Regions from separate parts of the Bacillus sp. J14TS2 genome, predicted to be linked through region 1. Evidence: a T-box and tRNA genes for the amino acid it is inferred to sense, from the RefSeq annotation. Region 1 holds a T-box; the other holds one or more tRNA genes.
What was found. The T-box of region 1 lies ahead of tyrS (tyrosine--tRNA ligase). A T-box ahead of a tRNA ligase gene usually reads a tRNA of that ligase, here a tRNA-Tyr.
Positions count from the first base shown of each region.

Region 2: it encodes a tRNA-Tyr, which carries the amino acid that the T-box ahead of tyrS (tyrosine--tRNA ligase) is inferred to sense. The anticodon was not compared.

Region 1 covers NZ_BORE01000014.1:104,072-113,939, reverse strand. The annotation lists gene KI375_RS19880 (DEAD/DEAH box helicase) at 1-600, opposite strand, end outside; gene KI375_RS19875 (rhodanese-like domain-containing protein) at 762-1,157, opposite strand; partial or broken gene KI375_RS19870 (ribonucleotide reductase N-terminal alpha domain-containing protein) at 1,498-2,292, shown strand; gene KI375_RS19865 (endonuclease domain-containing protein) at 2,416-3,303, shown strand; partial or broken gene KI375_RS19860 (vitamin B12-dependent ribonucleotide reductase) at 3,541-4,740, shown strand; gene KI375_RS27500 (HNH endonuclease) at 4,927-5,751, shown strand; partial or broken gene KI375_RS19850 (vitamin B12-dependent ribonucleotide reductase) at 5,823-6,419, shown strand; T-box leader at 6,628-6,880, shown strand; gene tyrS (tyrosine--tRNA ligase) at 7,278-8,492, shown strand; gene KI375_RS19840 (patatin-like phospholipase family protein) at 8,715-9,599, shown strand; gene KI375_RS19835 (SA1362 family protein) at 9,604-9,868, opposite strand, start outside.
Region 2 covers NZ_BORE01000016.1:19-9,886, forward strand. The annotation lists partial or broken gene KI375_RS20855 (hypothetical protein) at 1-182, shown strand, start outside; rRNA gene rrf (5S ribosomal RNA) at 212-327, shown strand; tRNA gene KI375_RS20865 (tRNA-Asn) at 335-409, shown strand; tRNA gene KI375_RS20870 (tRNA-Ser) at 415-506, shown strand; tRNA gene KI375_RS20875 (tRNA-Glu) at 521-592, shown strand; tRNA gene KI375_RS20880 (tRNA-Met) at 602-675, shown strand; tRNA gene KI375_RS20885 (tRNA-Asp) at 680-756, shown strand; tRNA gene KI375_RS20890 (tRNA-Phe) at 913-988, shown strand; tRNA gene KI375_RS20895 (tRNA-Tyr) at 1,004-1,088, shown strand; tRNA gene KI375_RS20900 (tRNA-Trp) at 1,094-1,167, shown strand; tRNA gene KI375_RS20905 (tRNA-His) at 1,181-1,256, shown strand; tRNA gene KI375_RS20910 (tRNA-Gln) at 1,264-1,335, shown strand; tRNA gene KI375_RS20915 (tRNA-Gly) at 1,342-1,416, shown strand; tRNA gene KI375_RS20920 (tRNA-Cys) at 1,426-1,499, shown strand; tRNA gene KI375_RS20925 (tRNA-Leu) at 1,508-1,589, shown strand; gene KI375_RS20930 (iron ABC transporter ATP-binding protein) at 3,134-3,913, shown strand; gene KI375_RS20935 (siderophore ABC transporter substrate-binding protein) at 4,664-5,719, shown strand; gene KI375_RS20940 (iron chelate uptake ABC transporter family permease subunit) at 5,764-6,753, shown strand; gene KI375_RS20945 (iron chelate uptake ABC transporter family permease subunit) at 6,788-7,813, shown strand; gene KI375_RS20950 (LysR family transcriptional regulator) at 8,364-9,281, opposite strand; gene KI375_RS20955 (MFS transporter) at 9,536-9,868, shown strand, end outside.

The sequences.
Region 1 (9,868 bases):
AAGACAAAATTTTTTCTTAAGAGATTGGACAAATTGATAGTTTTTCGTTTTAGGATTCTTTAATTTATGGGCCTCATCAATCACAATAAGATCATAATTTTGCTTAGCAATTATTTCTTGATGTGGGCTGCGTTTAGCCGTATCGATTGAGGAGACCACAACAGAAAATTGATCCCATACATAACTTTTCCTTTGGGGAACAGCTGGGATATGGAATTTTTCGTTCAATTCGCTAACCCACTGAGAAACAAGGGAGGCTGGTACCAAAATGAGCGCTTTTTTGACCAGCCCTCTAATCATATATTCCTTTAAAATCAACCCCGCTTCAATCGTTTTCCCTAATCCCACTTCATCAGCTAGAATCGCCTTTCCGTTCATTTTTTCAACCACTTGTTGAGCGGTTTCCAGTTGATGGGGCAATGGGGTTAATTGCTGCAAATATTTTGGTGCTACTAAACCTTCAAAGCTAGGAATTGTTAAATGTTTCTCGGTTTTCATTGCCAGTTTAAATAGTTCTACATTAGCCCAAGGACCGTCTTTTTCTAGTCTTTCTATAAAATCTTTTCTCCAATTTTGGTCGAATTGTATGTTTACGGACATAAGTACCTCCTACAAATAAAGCGAGACATATCAGGTGGGGTTATTAGCAGTTAGGTATTAGTATAGCCAAAAAACTAAATATCTATTTCTGTGTGGAGGATTAGGCTTTTATTAAGGCATATAAAAGCACCGCAGACAATTAGGACTCTGCGGTGCTTAGATTAACTATTATATTTTTTTGTGGCCTTTATTTTTCCGGTCCACTTTTTAAATCCACCTTGTAGTTGGTAAAGATGCTTGTATCCTTTTTTGGATAGCATTTGCCCAGCTCTTCCGCTGCGCATTCCACTTTGGCAGTAAAGATATACTGGTTTATCAGGACGAATTTCTTTCATTCTATTTTTTAATTGAGAAATAGGGATATTGCGAGCCCCTAAAATATGGCCGGCATCGAATTCATTTGTCTCACGCACATCAATGAGTTGCGCTTTTCGATAGCCTGAACGAAATTCATCTTCTGAAAGTGTGTTTATAATTTTCTTTTGATGAAAAAAATTATATAGAGAAAATATGATGATAATCCCTAAAATAATAAGTAATGTGTATAAAGCTGTCAATTTTTTTCTTCCCCCCTCTGGTAAACAAGCCTATTTTTTATTATATTATTCAATGCGGCCTTTATCAAAACTTTTATATGAGTTGTGAGGAAATTTAGTAAAATGGGTAATGAATACGAAAAAGAAAAATATCCAAAACTGTCGTTTTTTTTGATTCTTTCATAATGAATCTTTGTTTTTCTCACGATATCATCCATTTTCGAATTTGACAAAAGGCAAAATCTTTTTACTTGATTTACAATATATTGTGTTTAATAATGGTTTAGAAACAATATATAGTATGGAGAGTGATTATTTTATAGGGATTTATGTGTTTCTAAGATGGAAAGGAGTTAGTTAAATGGCAACAGCTTTTCAACAATATGCAGATTTGAATATTGAAAGATTGAACAAGGATATTCGACAGTTCGAACAAGTATTTTCCATTACAGCAGACATGAAGATCACACATAAGGGAGTATCCCGCCTAGTTATGATTGATCGGTATGCATATAAGGATACAGAAAAAGTAACATTAGCAGCAGGTGACTTTATTGTTTTAACGATTAAAGAAGATCCGAAATTTCCGGCAAGAGGATTAGGTTTTATCCAATCAATTGATTGGGAAGAGAATACAGCCCAAGTTCTTGTAGAAGAGGAATTCCGTAATTCGTTAGATGAGGCAGAAGAAAGACAGACAGGACTCATTGATCGTCCGCTTGATGTCATCGAAAAACCGTTGGAAGTTTTTTATGAACAAATTGCTAAAAGAAACGCCAATGGTTTGGCTGCGGTAGAAAAGACAGCCGACAAAAAACAAGAATGGTTTGAGAAGTTTTATCAAGAACTTTCAAGTTTAAATTTTATTCCGGCGGGACGAGTTTTATATGGCGCTGGGTCTGAGACGGATGTAACGTACTTTAATTGTTACGTTATGCCTTTTGTCCCAGATTCTAGAGAAGGCATTTCGGAGCACCGTAAGCAAGTAATGGAGATCATGAGTAGAGGGGGCGGAGTTGGTACGAATGGTTCCACTTTAAGACCCCGGAATACACTCGCTCGTGGTGTCAACGGGAAATCATCGGGATCTGTTTCATGGCTTGATGATATTGCAAAGCTTACACATCTAGTTGAACAAGGTGGGTCAAGACGTGGTAAATTAGCATAGTGCCTCGTCTATAAATAAACCTCGTGAATTGCTGGGAACTCTTTATGGTCATGCATGTTAATTAACACCCAAGTTTGGTATAATTATTTTAAATTATTTGGGGTGAAAAACGTGATACCATATGACGCAAAGCAGCCACAAGAATGCAAAATTTGTGGATTCGAATTATCTCATAATAAACAAGGGCGATTTACATCACATTTGAAAAAGGAACACGATCTAAAATTAGAAGAATATTTAATAAAATACTATTATGAACCAAAAGATTTAAAATGCTCTTATGAACTTTGTGAAGGCACCGTAGGACTTTATAGGGGAAAACCTAAGAAATATTGTAGTTCTTCTTGTGGAAGTAAAGGAGAGCCGCTTGTTTGTATTGTTTGCAATTCTAAATTTGATACCTGTACGAGGCCTCATAGATTGACCAAGACGTGCAGTGATACTTGTGCAAGTAAGTTAAGATCAATAAAAACAACTGCATGGCATAAATCTATGACTAAAGAAGAGAAAGAAACACATTTTGACAGAATTATTGTCAAGACAGCTAAGACAAGAAGAAAAAATCGTACTCCTTCATGGAATAGTGGTAAAACAGGAATTTATAGCAAAGAAACTATTGCAAAAATACGTGCCGCTACACTAAAACAGATGGAAAATCAGAGCTTCCAAAAAACTAATATTGAAAAGATTATTGAACGCTATTTACAAAAAAATAATGTGAATTATCAATACTCTTTTATCTTAGAAAAAAGACAATATGATTTTCTATTAAAGGATCATAATTTAATTATCGAATGTGATGGAGATTATTGGCATGCTAATCCCAAATTTTATCCAAATCCACAAGATTGGCAAATCGAGAGAATTAAAATTGACCAAGAAAAAAATGAGATAGCTAAAAATAATGGATATCAAATATTTCGTTTTTGGGAAGATGATATCCTAAACAATTTCGAATATGTAAAAAGCGTCATAGATGACTTACTGGCTACAACGTAACTGGAAACAGTAAGCGTGAATGCTGGAAAACAGTAAGTGGACAAAGACAATCAGCAGCCAAGCGCCTGTTAAATTGGCGAAGGTTCAACGACCATCGAAAGCACACATTATGTGGAAGCGAGTAGAGTAGGAATCAAGTGATTCCGAAGTGCGAGGACACTCAGATGAGTGTAAGATATGGTCTGAACTCTAAGGTGACTTAGAGAGTTGATTTAACGAATCAACGAAACATTATTGGCTCAAATGATCATGTTGTCTTCCTGGCATCCTGATATTGTGGAATTTATTATTTCCAAAATGCAGAACCCAAGAATTTTAAAATTCCTAATCGAGAATACAACAGATCCTGTCATTAAAAAACATGCCAAAGATAAACTGAAATTTACTCCTTTAACACACACAGAGGAATCAATGTACCAAGGGATTCTCAATTATCGTAATATGCCTGGATATGGCGGTTTTGATGAGTCTATTTTTCTTGAGGCTGAGGAGAAATTAAATGAAGGTGGAACGTATTCTGTTCATAACTCTGAATTTTTAACGGGAGCTAATATTTCTGTTTGTTTGACAAATGATTTTATGGAAGCAGTCGATGCAGATGGTGAATATGAGCTTCGTTTCCCTGATGTTGAAAATTATGATCAGGAATCCATGCAGATTTATAATGAAGAGTGGCATAATGTTGGCGATGTACGTGAATGGGAGAAACTTGGTCATAAAGTGCGTACATACCGAAAAATGAAAGCAAAGGAACTATGGAATTTAATCAATATTTGTGCCACCTATTCAGCAGAACCAGGCATTTTCTTTATTGATAATGCGAATGACATGACCAACGCGAAAGCATATGGACAAAAAGTTGTTGCCACTAATCCGTGTGGAGAACAACCACTCGCGCCATATTCTGTTTGTAATCTAGCGGCTGTCAATCTTGCAAATATGGCAGATAAAGAAAAGAAGACTGTTGATTTTGAAAAACTAAGACAAACCGTTAAAATCGGTGTAAGAATGCAGGATAATGTCATCAACGCAACTCCTTATTTCCTAGAAGACAATAAAAAACAAGCACTTGGAGAAAGACGCGTAGGCCTTGGCGTCATGGGACTTGCAGATCTCTTAATCTATTGTGAAAAAGAATATGGATCAGCTGCAGGAAACACTTTAGTTGATCAAGTATTTGAAACCATTGCAACAGAAGCCTACAAAGAGTCGATTGAAATTGCGCAAGAAAAAGGTAGTTTCCCATTCCTTCAAGGGGAATCGGAAGAAGAAACAAAACATTTACGTCAAGCCTTTATTGAAACAGGTTATATGAAACAGATGCCAAAGGAGATAAGGGAAGATATTTTAGCATACGGTATTCGTAATTCACATTTACTAACTGTTGCGCCTACGGGTAAAGTGATTGCCCCCTATATCTGTGAAGATGTAGCGTAAACTTGGCTATATGCGGGAAACTCTCAGTATCCATTCGTACTCGCGTCTTGCCAACGCTCAATTAGAGTAAAAATCGAATGGTGGAGACAATCCGCAGGGAAGTCGTGGCTGACCCTTCAACGACTACACGCTGAGCAACCATGAAATATGCACCTCAGAGAAATAAGAATATAATGAGGTGACATAATGAAAAAATTATGTTTAAATTGCGGAATTACAATGAATGTTAAACCCAGTCTTTATCAAAGAAAGAAATTTTGTTCCCGAAAATGTAAAGCGGAATACCACTCAAAAAAACCAGATGCTTTTCAACATTTAAGTAAAAAGACAACTGTAATTTGTGCATATTGCGGTAATAAATTATTAAGAAAACCTTCTTCCATTAGTAAGAGTAACTTTTGCAATCGAACTTGTCGTACGGCTTACTTAAGAGCTAATGGCAAAAACACAAATCAACATTTAAAAAAACAAATCACGAAAATTTGTCTTGCTTGCGGGGAAGAATTCAAGGTAATTGAATCAAGAAAAGAAACTGCAAAATATTGCTCTAGGTCTTGTCTGGGAAAAGCAAATGGTGAAAGAGGTAAAATTCAGTATAGAAAACGAGTTAAAATTCAATGTACTAATTGCTCACGTACATTAGAACGTAAACCCTCCATAATAAGGCAATGGAATTTTTGCGATAGTACTTGTATGGCTGAATATTATACAAAATCCGGAGCTTTTTCGGGGGAAAATAACTTGGCTTGGCAAGGTGGCGATATTGTTTATTATGGTCCTAACTGGAGATCTCAAAGAAAAAAAGCCAGAATTAGAGATAATTTTACTTGCCAAGATTGCGGACTAACCGAGAAAGAATATGGTAAAGAACTATCTGTTCATCATATTATCCCTTTTAGGGAGTTTAATGGAGACTGGGAAGAAGCAAATAGATTAACGAATTTGGTTTGTTTATGTGAACATCCGTGTCACCGCAATAGACATAAAAACATGGTTGATGATATAGTCTGATCCCCATGGCGACATGGGGAGCGGGTACTAATAATCCCGCCCTCTATAATTTCTAGAGAGTAACAAAAATGAGTACAGGCACAATGGTTGGCGTTTCTACAGGTTTAGAGCCTTATTTTTCCTTCACGTATTATCGCAGCGGACGCCTCGGGAAGTTTATTGAGGTCAAAGCAGATATTGTGGAAGAATTTCTACAAGCAAACCCTGATACCGATCCAGACCATTTACCAGAATGGTTTGTGACTTCAATGAGTCTAGCGCCAGAGGCTCACGCGGATGTACAATGTATCATTCAACGATGGATTGATAGCTCTATTTCTAAAACTGTGAATGCACCAAAAGGATATGCGGTAGAACAAGTACAAAAGGTGTATGAGCGACTCTATCAGGGAGGAGCAAAGGGCGGAACCGTTTATGTGGATGGAAGCCGTGATTCACAGGTACTTACCTTGAAAGCAGAAGATAATACAGCGGAGACAAGTGAGCAGCTACAGTTTAGTGAACCAGTGGTACTTGTTGATACAATCCAAGACCTCCGCTCAACAAGTGTTACATTTGGATCTGAGGTAGGAGATACATGTCCAGTCTGCCGCAAAGGAAATGTTAAAGATATTGGTGGATGCAATACTTGTGACAACTGTAACGCCCAATTAAAATGTGGTTTATAAATTTTTATGCAACAAAAAATGTGGATTTAAAATAAAGTCGCGATGCAACACCCCCTTAGATTATTTTTATCTAAAGGGGTGTTTTTATGTCCGAAAGAGCTAGAATGAACAAGAATATTCGGATTGACAAATTTAAATAAATAGATATGATATGTATCAATTAGTATTTGCATAACGAAGATTTGTTTAAAGCATTCGGAGTATAAGAACAAAGGCTATGATAAGAAAGAGTAGCAATCATGTAAACAGACAGAAAGTTACCGGTTGATGAGAGGTGCATGTTGAACGATTGTGAATACATCTTGGAGCTGTGTACCGAACAGGATTTCCTTAGTAGGCTATAACGGTTAAGCACCCGTAATCATGTGCTAAGGTATCGTCAAATGACTGTACTTACTAAGATAAGCTATGTGAGTTGCTTATGAATTAAAGGTGGTAACACGAGATGAATCGTCCTTTTGGTTAATCCAAAAGGGCTTTTTTTATTGAATAAGATAAGAAAGTATAAATTTTTTCTTAAGATTGCTTCAAGGCTGGGCAGTTGTTGTCTAGCTCCAGGCGCCATCGGCTCGAGGCTCGCGGGAGGCGAGTCCATCGGCGAAGACATGCGGACGTGGCGGCCTTAGCCGATGTTCTGCTTAATAACCCTGAACATAGGAAGGGGAAAAAGCCCCTTCCTATGTTCAGGAACATTTGCTTGTCGGAGGCCAACAGGATGTTGGTCAGAAAGGCGTTGCGCCAGGACGGCGCGAATTTAGCCTTTCTTCTTACATCAAGGCGCTTGCGCTTTTGTTCTCATCCTTTGCTCCTTATAGTGCTTGCAATATTAGAGAAAAAATATTTCAAGGAGATGTTAGTATGATAGTAAAACCTGAAGAACAATTAAAAATTATTAAGAAAGGTGTTCAAGAAATAGTAAACGAGGAAGAATTACTGGTTAAATTAAAGAAATCGTACCAGTCACAGACTCCGCTTATTATTAAATTAGGGCTTGATCCTTCTGCACCTGATATTCACTTAGGTCATGCAGTTGTATTAAGAAAAATAAAACAGATGCAAGATCTAGGTCATAAAGTTGTAATTATTATCGGCGATTTTACAGGTCGTATTGGAGATCCAACTGGAAAAGCAAAAGGTCGTGTAGCTCTAAGTGATCAACAGGTTAAAGCAAATGCAAAAACATACTTTGAACAAATCTTTAAAGTTTTAGATTCAGGAAAAACTTCTGTCCGCTATAACAGTGAGTGGCTTTCAAAATTAACATTCGAGGAAGTCATTAAATTAGCAGCAACAACATCAGTTGCAAGAATATTAGAACGAGATGATTTCCAAAACAGATATAATAATCAAGTACCAATAGGAATTCACGAATTTTTTTATCCACTAATGCAAGCGTACGATTCGGTAGAGATACAAGCGGATATTGAATTAGGTGGTACAGACCAAACCTTTAACATTCTTATGGGCCGTACTCTTCAAAAGCACTGGGGATTAGAAAAGCAAATTGCCATTTTTATGCCCTTGCTTGAAGGTCTTGATGGTATAGAAAAGATGAGTAAAAGTCTTGGGAATTATATCGGAATATATGAACCGGCAGAAGTAATGTTTAAAAAAGTTATGGAAGTACCAGACAGCTTAATTATTAAATACTTTGAGCTGGCAACGGATGAACATCCAGAAGAAATAGAAAACATTAAACTGCTTCTTGAAAAAGGAGTAAATCCAAGAGATATTAAACTTAAATTGGCTAAAATTATTACGAATTTATACTGTGGAGAAGAAGAAACGAAAAGAGCGATATCATATTTTGAAACGGCTTTTAGTAAAAAAGAAATACCAGATGATATCCCAGAATTATTAATAGAAGCTGGTGCAGAAACAGTTGAAGCCATCATCCCACAGCTAATTGAAAAAGGATTCGTAAAAAGTAAAAGCGAATTTATACGATTGGTTAAACAAAATGGTGTACAGCTCAATAAAGAAAAAATAAATGTAGATGATTTAGACCGTGTATTAATGAATGAAGAAGTATTACAAATTGGTAAAAAGCGATTTATACGTCTCATTAAATAATATAGAAATATTTTGGGAGCGTTAATTGGGCATTTCAATATTAACGCCCTTTTTTCTTATTGTACTAAGTTACTTTTCTTCTGTAAGACATATAAATGCGCTTCAACAATCAAGCGTTTTGTTGAAAAGTGTATCACATAAAATAATCAAAGCCTGTCTTCTGTTCTAAAAATGTTTTCCTCTTCTAAAATAATAAAAAGGCAGTAACAGGAGGGGTAGGGAATGGACGTAGATGGCGTATTTTCAGGTGGTGGGATTAAGGGTTATGCCCTTATAGGGGCTTACGAGGTCTTGGAGGAAAAGGGTATTAACTTTAACAGATTGGCGGGAACAAGCGCTGGGGCAATTATGGCTACCTTTATAGCGGCGGGTTATACAAGCAAAGAAATTCTAAAACTCTTGAATGAGACCGAGATTTCCGTTTTTTTAGATCAAAAAAAGACCCTTATTCCCTTAACCATCTCAAAATGGTTATGTTTATACTGGCGGATGGGTTTATATCAAGGGAAAGCATTGGAGGAATGGATTCGTCAAACATTAGCGGATAAAGGGGTCTATACGTTTGCAGATTTACCTAAGGGAAAGTTAAGACTGATTGCCTCAGATCTTTCATCGGGAAAACTACTCGTATTACCAGATGACCTTGAGGCATTAGGGATTCCAAAAGAAACATTCCCGATTGCTAAGGCTGTAAGAATGAGCTGCGGGCTTCCCTTTTTCTTTGAGCCTGTGAAATTACGTTCCCTGTCTGGAAAAAATATTATCGTGGATGGGGGCTTATTAAGTAATTTCCCGATCTGGTTATTTGATGAAGAGAAAGGGAAGAAGAAGCGTCCCATCCTTGGAATCAAACTTAGTTATCGAGCTGATGAACAACCAAAAAGAGAAATAAAAAATGCGTTATCATTATTTGAGGCATTATTTAGTACCATGAAAAACGTTCATGATGCGCGCTATATCTCAAGGAGACATGAGAAGAACATCATTTTTATCCCGTTAGGTGAGGGTCTAACGACTGAATTTCATTTATCAGATCAAAAAAAAGACGTCCTCGTTGAAACAGGACGTATCAGAACAAGAGAATTTTTGAAAACTTGGACATATTAGTTGATTAAAAAATAGCACGGTCTTTTTTCTTCCCTTTTTTTCCCTCAATCACTGTTAAATGGGCTGTTGACTTTTTGCGAAGCGGTCTTTTTGTAGACTTATTTGTATGAGCACTTTTCTTTGGCTGCTCATACTTTTTTCTCGAGAATTTAGCTGCTTTCGCGTAAGATCTATTTTCTTTATAACTGTTCTTTCTCCTCATAAAAGCACGAATAACAAGAAAAATAATTCCTGCAATGAGAACCGTGACAAACAGCTGAAGAAATAGA
Region 2 (9,868 bases), on a different contig from region 1:
CTTATCGTAGGAAGAAACGTAGAAGTTTTCTAGTCGCTGGGCACTGGAGCTGGATTAATAATGGTGTTTCTCGTTTATCTTCTTCTTTATCTGGTTTTGAGAGAATAACAAAAGTTTCTCTTGCTTTTTACATAAAAATGGTTATAATAGATTATGTCGATTGTAAAGGAATCTTCTTCTAGAAGATGCAGCGTAGTCTATGCAAATGAAGTCTGGTGGCAATAGCGAAGAGGTCACACCCGTTCCCATCCCGAACACGGCAGTTAAGCTCTTCAGCGCCGATGGTAATAGGGGGTTTCCCCCTGTGAGAGCAGGACGTTGCCAGGCATACTATTCCGCAGTAGCTCAGTGGTAGAGCTATCGGCTGTTAACCGATCGGTCGTAGGTTCGAATCCTACCTGCGGAGCCATTGTTGGAGAGCTGTCCGAGTGGCCGAAGGAGCACGATTGGAAATCGTGTAGGCGGCTAACGCTGTCTCAAGGGTTCAAATCCCTTGCTCTCCGCCATTCTAAAATATATTGGCCCCTTGGTCAAGCGGTTAAGACACCGCCCTTTCACGGCGGTAACACGGGTTCGAATCCCGTAGGGGTCACTTTTTCGTCGCGGGGTGGAGCAGTCTGGTAGCTCGTCGGGCTCATAACCCGAAGGTCGCAGGTTCAAATCCTGCCCCCGCAATATTGGTCCGGTAGTTCAGTTGGTTAGAATGCCTGCCTGTCACGCAGGAGGTCGCGGGTTCGAGTCCCGTCCGGACCGCCATTGTTACATAAACTTATTATTTTTAAATGAAAGGTTTAGGATAAGTGAGAAGTAAAGGAAGCGGACGAGAGAGCATCAGAGCGTACTTAGGTATGTGAGGATGCGAAAGAGTACGCTGACGAAGAAATTCGAAGCTTAGCGTAAACTATAATTTAAGGCTCAGTAGCTCAGTCGGTAGAGCAAAGGACTGAAAATCCTTGTGTCGGCGGTTCGATTCCGTCCTGAGCCACCATTTAATAGAATTCATGGTGGGGTAGCGAAGTGGCTAAACGCGGCGGACTGTAAATCCGCTCCCTCCGGGTTCGGCGGTTCGAATCCGTCCCCCACCACCATTTTTAGGGGTATAGTTTAATGGTAAAACGAAGGTCTCCAAAACCTTTGATGTGGGTTCGATTCCTACTACCCCTGCCAATTTTAATTTATGGCGGCTATGGCGAAGTGGTTAACGCATCGGATTGTGGCTCCGACACGCGTGGGTTCGATTCCCACTAGTCGCCCCATCTTCATTGGGCTATAGCCAAGCGGTAAGGCAACGGACTTTGACTCCGTCACTCGTTGGTTCGAATCCAGCTAGCCCAGTTTTTTGCGGAAGTAGTTCAGTGGTAGAACATCACCTTGCCAAGGTGGGGGTCGCGGGTTCGAATCCCGTCTTCCGCTCCATAAGGTTCTGGCGGCATAGCCAAGTGGTAAGGCACGGGTCTGCAACACCCTTATCACCGGTTCAAATCCGGTTGCCGCCTCCATGAACTATGCCGGTGTGGCGGAATTGGCAGACGCGCACGACTCAAAATCGTGTTCCTCACGGAGTGCCGGTTCGACCCCGGCCACCGGTATTATAGGGTTACGATAGGTCGAGACAAAAGTAACCAGACTTGCTCGTAAACGTTGGTGTAACAGCGTTTATGAGCTTTTTTGTATTCTAGAGAAGATTCTGAGAATACGATAGAAAACGATAGGTTTTGAATTTTTCGGTACAAGTTTGCTACAAATCCATTTTCCTCCTAAATTTAAAGTTTTTTGGTACAATGCAATATCAGATTACAACATCATAAAAAGTTAAGGGATGTAGAAAGCATGCTGGATGTTTTTAATCCTTTAAATTGTGATGGAGACAATGTTAAAGAAGTTTATAATTATCCAATGAAGCCAATAATAGAGCCCTTGATTTTGTCATTCTGGGTTTCCTTGTCCCAACTTTCATCTCGGAAGGTTTTGGACTTCCAGCAAGTTCATATATGTGTACCATTATAGGTAAGTCTGCAAATGTATCTTCGATCAGGGCTTTAATTTTAGACCACTCGAGTCCTCCATTTCCGTAGCCGAGAGGCAGAATTGCAATGGACTGAATCCTTTCGTCTATAACTTTTATAAGGTCTTATTAGCCTTCAACGATACCAACTGCTCAGCATATACCGAGGAAAAACTTTTCGCAGCTGTAGGGAATGACCTTAGAATAAGTATACGCTATGAATAACAGCGAGAGAATCAGTCAAAAGAAGTCGGTTTAACCTATCACTTTGATACGATGAAATACAGTAATACATTTGATACACATCGAATTACTAAGTTAGTTGCAGAGAATGAAAAAAAGAAAAGCTGGCAGAATGTTTCTTTCAAGCTAATTTTACAGATTCTGAACTATTGAGTGCTAAAAATACACTGGTCTGATTAGAGGAAGATATAGGTTTGGGTAGAGAAACGGTTGAAACCGTATTAGGCAGCTGTAAATTTCACAATAAAGTCAATTAAAGATATAGCTTTGGCAAAGCAGCTTTAGAAGGCGTTCTTTTCTTTATTTAATTGAAAATATGCCGTGTCTGGAACGTAGCCGGAAGAAACATTCACTCAATTACTAAAAAGTGTGGAAAGAAGAGCAGGAAATGCTGTTTTGCAATCATTGAATCCAAATGAGAATAAAACATCCAATTGTACAGATGATGGATATGAGAATAAATGAAACGGAAACCTTCATCAGATGCTCCTGTAAATTAAAGGGAAATATCCTTTTAATAGTTGTAATATCAATAATTTTGACGGAAAATTGAACAGAATAATCAAAAAAGCTGCTGTTAATGGCAGTTTTCTTGATCAACACTATATTTCAATTAATCTGGCATTGACGCCGGCTGAAATTTTGGTATACTAGGTATTGTTAACTAATTGATAATGAATATCATTATTTTTTAGGGGAATTAGAACTTGATAATAATTATTATCTGTATATAGTTTGAGTGGATTTTTAAGATAAGGAAGTTTAATAAATTTTGATTGGCAAAGAATTTACACGCAATGAAGATTTGATACTTGGTACATTATTCATTCTTTTTTCACTTACTTCTATTTTTCATTTAATACTTAAAGAAAGTAGGCCTACGAGATGATTGATATTAAAGGATTGACAAAGAAGTATGGTAATAAAGCCATCGTAAATGATATATCGGTTCAAATTCAGCCTAATAAAATTACATCGTTTATTGGGCCAAACGGTGCAGGGAAATCAACGCTACTTTCCATGGTAAGTCGTTTGCTTGATGCAGACACGGGAGATGTATTACTAGACAAAAATAATGTAAAGAACATGAAATCTAATGAATTCGCTAAGCGTATTGCCATTTTAAGACAATCGAATTTTTTAACTGTGAAATTAACGATTCGACAATTGGTATCATTTGGTCGTTATCCTTATTCTAAAGGTCGTTTAAATGCTGAGGATAATCGAATCGTCGATCAAGCAATTGAATATTTGAACTTAACAGATATCCAACATAAATACTTAGATGAGCTGTCTGGCGGTCAAAAGCAACGTGCATTTATTTCTATGATTATTGCCCAAGACACAGAATATATTTTACTGGATGAGCCATTGAATAATTTGGATATGAAGCATTCTGTACAAATCATGAAAATATTACGCAAGCTTGTCAATGAGCTGGATAAAACAGTCGTGATTGTATTGCATGATATTAACTTTGCTTCGGTTTATTCGGATCAGATTGTAGCCTTAAGAGATGGACGTCTAATAAAAGATGGTCCAACACACGAAATTATTAATTCTGAAGCATTAAACGAAATCTATGATATGCATATTCCGGTTCATATGCAAAACGGTTGTCGTTTTTGTGTATACTTTGACTCACATATCAATAAAAGCAGCTAATCGTTCCAAACCTAATGCCTTCTCATGAAGAAAGAAAGTATACCTTTTCACGAAATAATTTTCGGACTTGAGATATAACTGTCCTGCTCCATGCATCAAAGACTAGAAGACTTCGCGAAGTGCCCTACGATAAGTCATTATAGGGGAGCGTGACTCCCTTATCTCAGTTACGTCACTCCAGTCTCCACGTCTTTAAACTGGGGCTTTGCTCCTTTTCGTTCATGAACACCTTCTGTGGAAAATATCTTCTCACTGGTAACTTAACTTGAAGGGGATGACTAACTGATGACGATTAATCTGTCACCATGCGTACTTCTTTCATAGGGGGTACGCATGTCTATTCATGCATCGAACATAATTTTTAACCAAATGTTGTATTTGTTCAGAAGAATAAGTGGTTTCTTTCATTGCTAAAGTAACTATTCACACATGAATCATTTTATTATCTCCTCTACAGTTGAGAATGGAACGGGAATAATAGAATTTTAGAACTGGGAATTACCGTCTAAAACATATGCCTGAAAAATGAAAGCTTTTAAAATACAGTTGACAACACCTTTTAATTTGATATACTATAAACAGATTAATTGATATTGATTATCATTATCAATTAGTTCTATTGTAGCAATGCACTATAGTGAAATAGGAATCATTATTTATTTAAGTCGCACGCTAAAATATAACGCAGATATTAATTTGATCAATTCAATAGTCTAAACATTAATAATACATAAAGGAAGAGGTAGGAGAATGAGAAAAACAAAATTTTTTAAGTCAACTTTTATTATAGCAATATTCGTAATCTTTGCATTGGCAATGGCAGCTTGTTCAAATTCAGATGATAAAAATGAAGGCGCCGATGATCAAGTCAACGAATCTGCTGAAACAGATGGAGGATCAGAGGATTCTGCTGAAAATGCAACTGTTGAAATTACTGATGCCCATGGAACGGTTGAAGTTCCTGTAAATCCAAGTAATGTGGTTTCTTTAGATAGTAGAACTTTTCAAACGTTATCTGACTGGGGCATTGAATTAGCTGCTGCTCCAAGGGATTTAATACCTGAAGATATACCATATGCAACTGATGAATCAATTGAAAACATAGGAAATCACCGTGAACCAAATCTTGAAGTTATTGCAGCGGTGGACCCTGACCTTGTTATTGTCGGTCAAAGATTTGGTAATTATTACGAAGATATAAAAGAATTAGTGCCAAACGCAGCTGTTATTGATCTTAACTTTGATGTTTCCGAGGAAGCTGAAACACCTGGAGAAAACTTAGAAAACGGATTTAAGGATGTTACAAACTCTCTTGGACAAATTTTTGATAAAAAAGAAGAGGCTGAACAATTGACAGCTGATTTTGATCAAGCGATTGAAGATGCTAAATCTGCTTATAATGGATCAGATAAGGTTATGAGTGTTATAGTATCAGGTGGAGATATTAACTTCGCTGCTCCTCATTCCGGCCGCGTGTGGGGTCCGCTGTATGATATCTTTGATTGGACTCCGGCGTTAGAAATTGACAAGGCTTCTGCAGACCACCAAGGTGATGATATTTCTGTTGAAGCTATTGCAGAAACTGATCCTGATTGGATTTTCGTAATGGACCGTGATGCTGCTATATCATCTGAAGAGGAGGCAACCCCTGCTCAGGATGTAATTGATAATGCACCTGCTCTTCAAAACACAACTGCCGTTACTGAAGGAAAAATAGTTTATGCACCGGCAGATACCTATACAAATGAATCCATACAAACATTTACTAAATTATTTGAAGATCTTGCAAATACTCTAGGTGAATAGTATAGAGGAGTATAACTATAGTGCTAAAAAATACAATACAAAAAATGTTCGGGGCTGGGAGTTCTCAGCCCCTGCATTCTAATCATCAAAAAATATGGACAAAACCTTTTATAATAGCAGTTTTCATTGTTATTATTCTAGGTATTATTTCTATGCTTGTAGGAGTTTACGATATACGTGGACGAGAAGATGGAATGGATATGTTTTTTATCACTCGTATTCCGAGGACAGCTGCACTAATGCTTACTGGAGCCGCAATGGCGATGTCCGGGCTCGTCATGCAGCTTATTACACAGAATCGTTTAGTTGAACCTACCACAACAGGAACGATTGAATGGGCTGGCTTGGGATTGATTATTGTTTATTTATTATCTCCTGCGCCAACTTTATTCCAAAGAATGACTGGAGCAATCATTTTTTCCTTTATTGGAACGATGGTTTTCTTTTTGTTTTTAAGAAGAGTGAAGCTTCGATCGTCTTTAATTGTCCCGATTATCGGGATAATGCTTGGAGCGGTTATTTCTGCAGTTTCTACATTTGTCGGCCTCGTTTTTCAAATGTCGCAAAGTGTTGAAACCTGGTTTGTCGGCTCTTTTGCATCGATTCAGGTTGGAAGATATGAATATTTATGGCTGATTGTTATCATTACTATTCTTATTTTTATCTATGCGGACAGATTGACTTTAGCTGGATTAGGTGAAGATATTACAACAAGCCTTGGAGTGAGTTATAATAAGATCGTTCTTATTGGTACTGCTCTTATTGCTGTTGCAGTTGGAATTGTTGCAGCTGTTATCGGGAACTTACCGTTTTTAGGTTTAATTGTCCCAAATATTGTTTCTATGTTTAGAGGCGATGATCTCAGGAGTAATCTGCCTTGGGTATGTGTGTCCGGAATGGCTGCTTTAACCATTTCTGATATTATATCCCGAATAATTATCATGCCATTTGAAGTACCTGTTTCTTTGATACTTGGAACAGTGGGGGCAGTCGTATTTATCGTTATTTTGTTAAGAAGAAGGAGGCTGGGATAACAAATTGGAATATACTAATGAAAAAAATGTCAAAATGGATTCCAGCCTTCTTAATAAAGATAAAGCATCTAAAGCTTTTCGTTCCAAGAAAGAGGAAAGGCGTTATTGGATATTATTGATAACGCTGATTTGTTTGGGTATTCTTTCTTCGTATGGACTTTTAGTTTATAACAATCCAGTTCCAGTAGACTCCCCATCCTTTATCCCAGTTGTTAAAAGAAGAATGGTAGCTATTGTTTCCATGATTATTGCTGCAATTTGTCAGAGTTTGGCGACCGTTGCTTTCCAATCAGTAACGAATAATCGGGTGATAACTCCTTCGCTTTTAGGGTTTGAAGCGCTTTATTCTACGATTCATACGAGTACCATGTTTTTCTTTGGTGCCACCGCATTTATCGGTTATATGGGTACTGGATCATTTTTATTTCAAGTGGCTATTATGGTCGCGATGTGTTTAATACTTTATGGATGGTTACTTTCTGGAAAGTATGGAAATTTACAGCTGATGCTTTTGGTTGGAATCATAATTGGAACGGGGCTAAGATCTTTGTCAACTTTTATGAGAAAACTGCTTGCACCTTCTGAGTTTGATATTCTGCAGGCGAAGCTGTTTGGTTCTGTCAATAATGCGGATGTAGAATATTTTCCTATTGCAATTCCAATCGTAATCGTTGTGGCATTCCTTCTCTTTGCTTATTCTAAGAAATTAAATGTATTGTCACTCGGAAAAGAGATTTCCAGTTCTTTAGGAGTGAATCATAAGTTTAGTATCATTTATGTTCTTGTATTAGTTTCTATTTTGATGTCCATCTCAACTGCTTTAGTTGGACCGCTTACTTTCTTTGGCTTTTTGGTTGCAACGTTGAGTTATCAGCTGGCACAAACTTATGATCACAGATATATTTTTCCTATGGCTCTTGCTATCGGATTCTTGATACTAACTGGTGCATATTTTATTATGAATCATGTATTTAACGCTCAGGGCGTCGTTTCAATTATTATTGAAATCGTTGGTGGAGTAACATTTTTAATTATTATCTTAAAGAGGAAAACTCTTTGATAATTCAAGTTTATCAATACGTTTATGTCCTTAAATCTGTTAAAAGTCGTGTGTGGTTACTTTCAACAGATTCAAGGATATTTTTTTGCTGTTTGTCTTAGAGAAAGAGAGCATGAGACTTTTCCCAACATACTAACCTGCATGATCTGGTTGATATTTTTGTAGAATGCGTCGTCCTATTAAAACACCAATAGATGCTAGAAGAGTAACAGTGATTACTGCAATTATTCCCCACATACCCATTGAATATCCAATCATCGCTTCTATTGATGAAGCGGTTTGACCTCGATTTATGATCACATAGAAGCTAAATTATTTGGTTCTATTTTGATACAAACGCTTATGAGAAGGTAAGATTAATCCAAGTGAGATATCAATTCCTAAATACTTATTTTATTCATTAGCACTGCTCCTATTTTAAATTCCTACTTTAATGGTTTCATATTCAATCCTTGTTGGGAGTATCTTTGTTTCTTCTCTTTTCAGGGCTAATTCGTCGTATCAAGGCTTTTTTTAAAGTAGTAAATTAACTTAATAGACCTTGAAAAGGTTAGATGTGTTCAGTGTTTATGCGAGTAGTCGAGATTTTGTCTTTTTTTTCATAAAAAACATCTTTTGCTACATGGAGGAATTCCTTTACAGCAGGAGTTGCATTCTCAATAGATTGGCAAGCAAGTGTCACTTCACGTGTATTTTTAATATTCAGCTTGCTAATCTTTATATTTTGCTGCGTCTTTAGAAATAATTCTGGACCAATCGTAACACCAAGACCTTCCTGTACCATGTTAGCGATCGTTGTACAATCATGCACTTTAAAACGGATAGAAGGTTCGATTTGTGCTTCTTCAAACAGTTCTTCTACATGCGATTGATACATCCCTGTTGGCATAATAAAAGACTGGTTTATTAAATCATTCATATCCACTGTTTCTTTAGAGTGAAATGGATGTTCTGGATGATAAGCTACCACCATATTGTCCTTTATCAAATGAACCAAATCAAAACCTGGATTGGATTTTCCTTTTACAACAAACCCAATATCGATAATTCCCGTACTAAGCCAATCAATAATTTCCTCATAGGTTCCTTCATAAAACGTAAACTCTATTTTAGGATGTTTTTTCTGAAACTTGGCGAGCAGTTTCGGTAACAAACAGGAAGAAGCACTTGCAAATGTACCGACACGAATCATTCCAGTTTCTAAATTGGTTGCTAATGCAATTTCTTGATGGATGCTTTCCATTCTATTCAATATTTCTCTAATATGAGGAAGAACTTTTTGTCCTACTTCGGTAAGAGAAATTCCTTTTTTACGGTCCCGGATTAACAAAGAAGCGCCCAATTCAGATTCCAGACTAGCTACAGCGTGGCTTACTGCAGATTGCGTCATATTCAGTTTTTCTGCAGTGGCTGTAAAACTCCCCAGCTCCACTACTTTTGCAATGATTTCAAAGCGAACAATGCTCATGAGTTTTTACTCATCTCCCTTATTAAAAAAACGAGTTTTACTTATATTAACATAGGACTTACACTAAAGTGAAACTTCACTCAGTGGAATTCTCTTTCATTTTCCACTGAGTGTTAGTTGAACCAATCGGGTAGTTACTGGCTGTTTGATCTCCCACTTAGAAATTTCGACCTTTCTCTATTCTTGACGTGGGAGTCTTGTAGCCAGTTACACTGCGATAAAAACATTGTTCAAAGAAGGGAGAGATATACACGATGAAAAAAAAGAAAAATCAATTTACAATTATACTTTTAGCTATCGGGGCTTTTGTGACAGGAACAGGGGAATTTGTTGTTTCCGGAATACTAGAACTGATTTCTGCTGATTTAGACGTTTCTATTTCAACAGCCGGTCAGTTGATTACGGTTTATTCTCTATCTTATGCCATTGGAGCCTTGGTATTGGTCATGTTAACTTCTAAATTTGACCGTAAAAAAGTCCTTTTATATGCCATCTTTACGGTTATTCTAGGGAATCTGCTGGCATTTTTCAGCTATAACTTTACCGTTCTTATGGTAGCCAGAGTTATCCAGGCAATGAATGGGGGA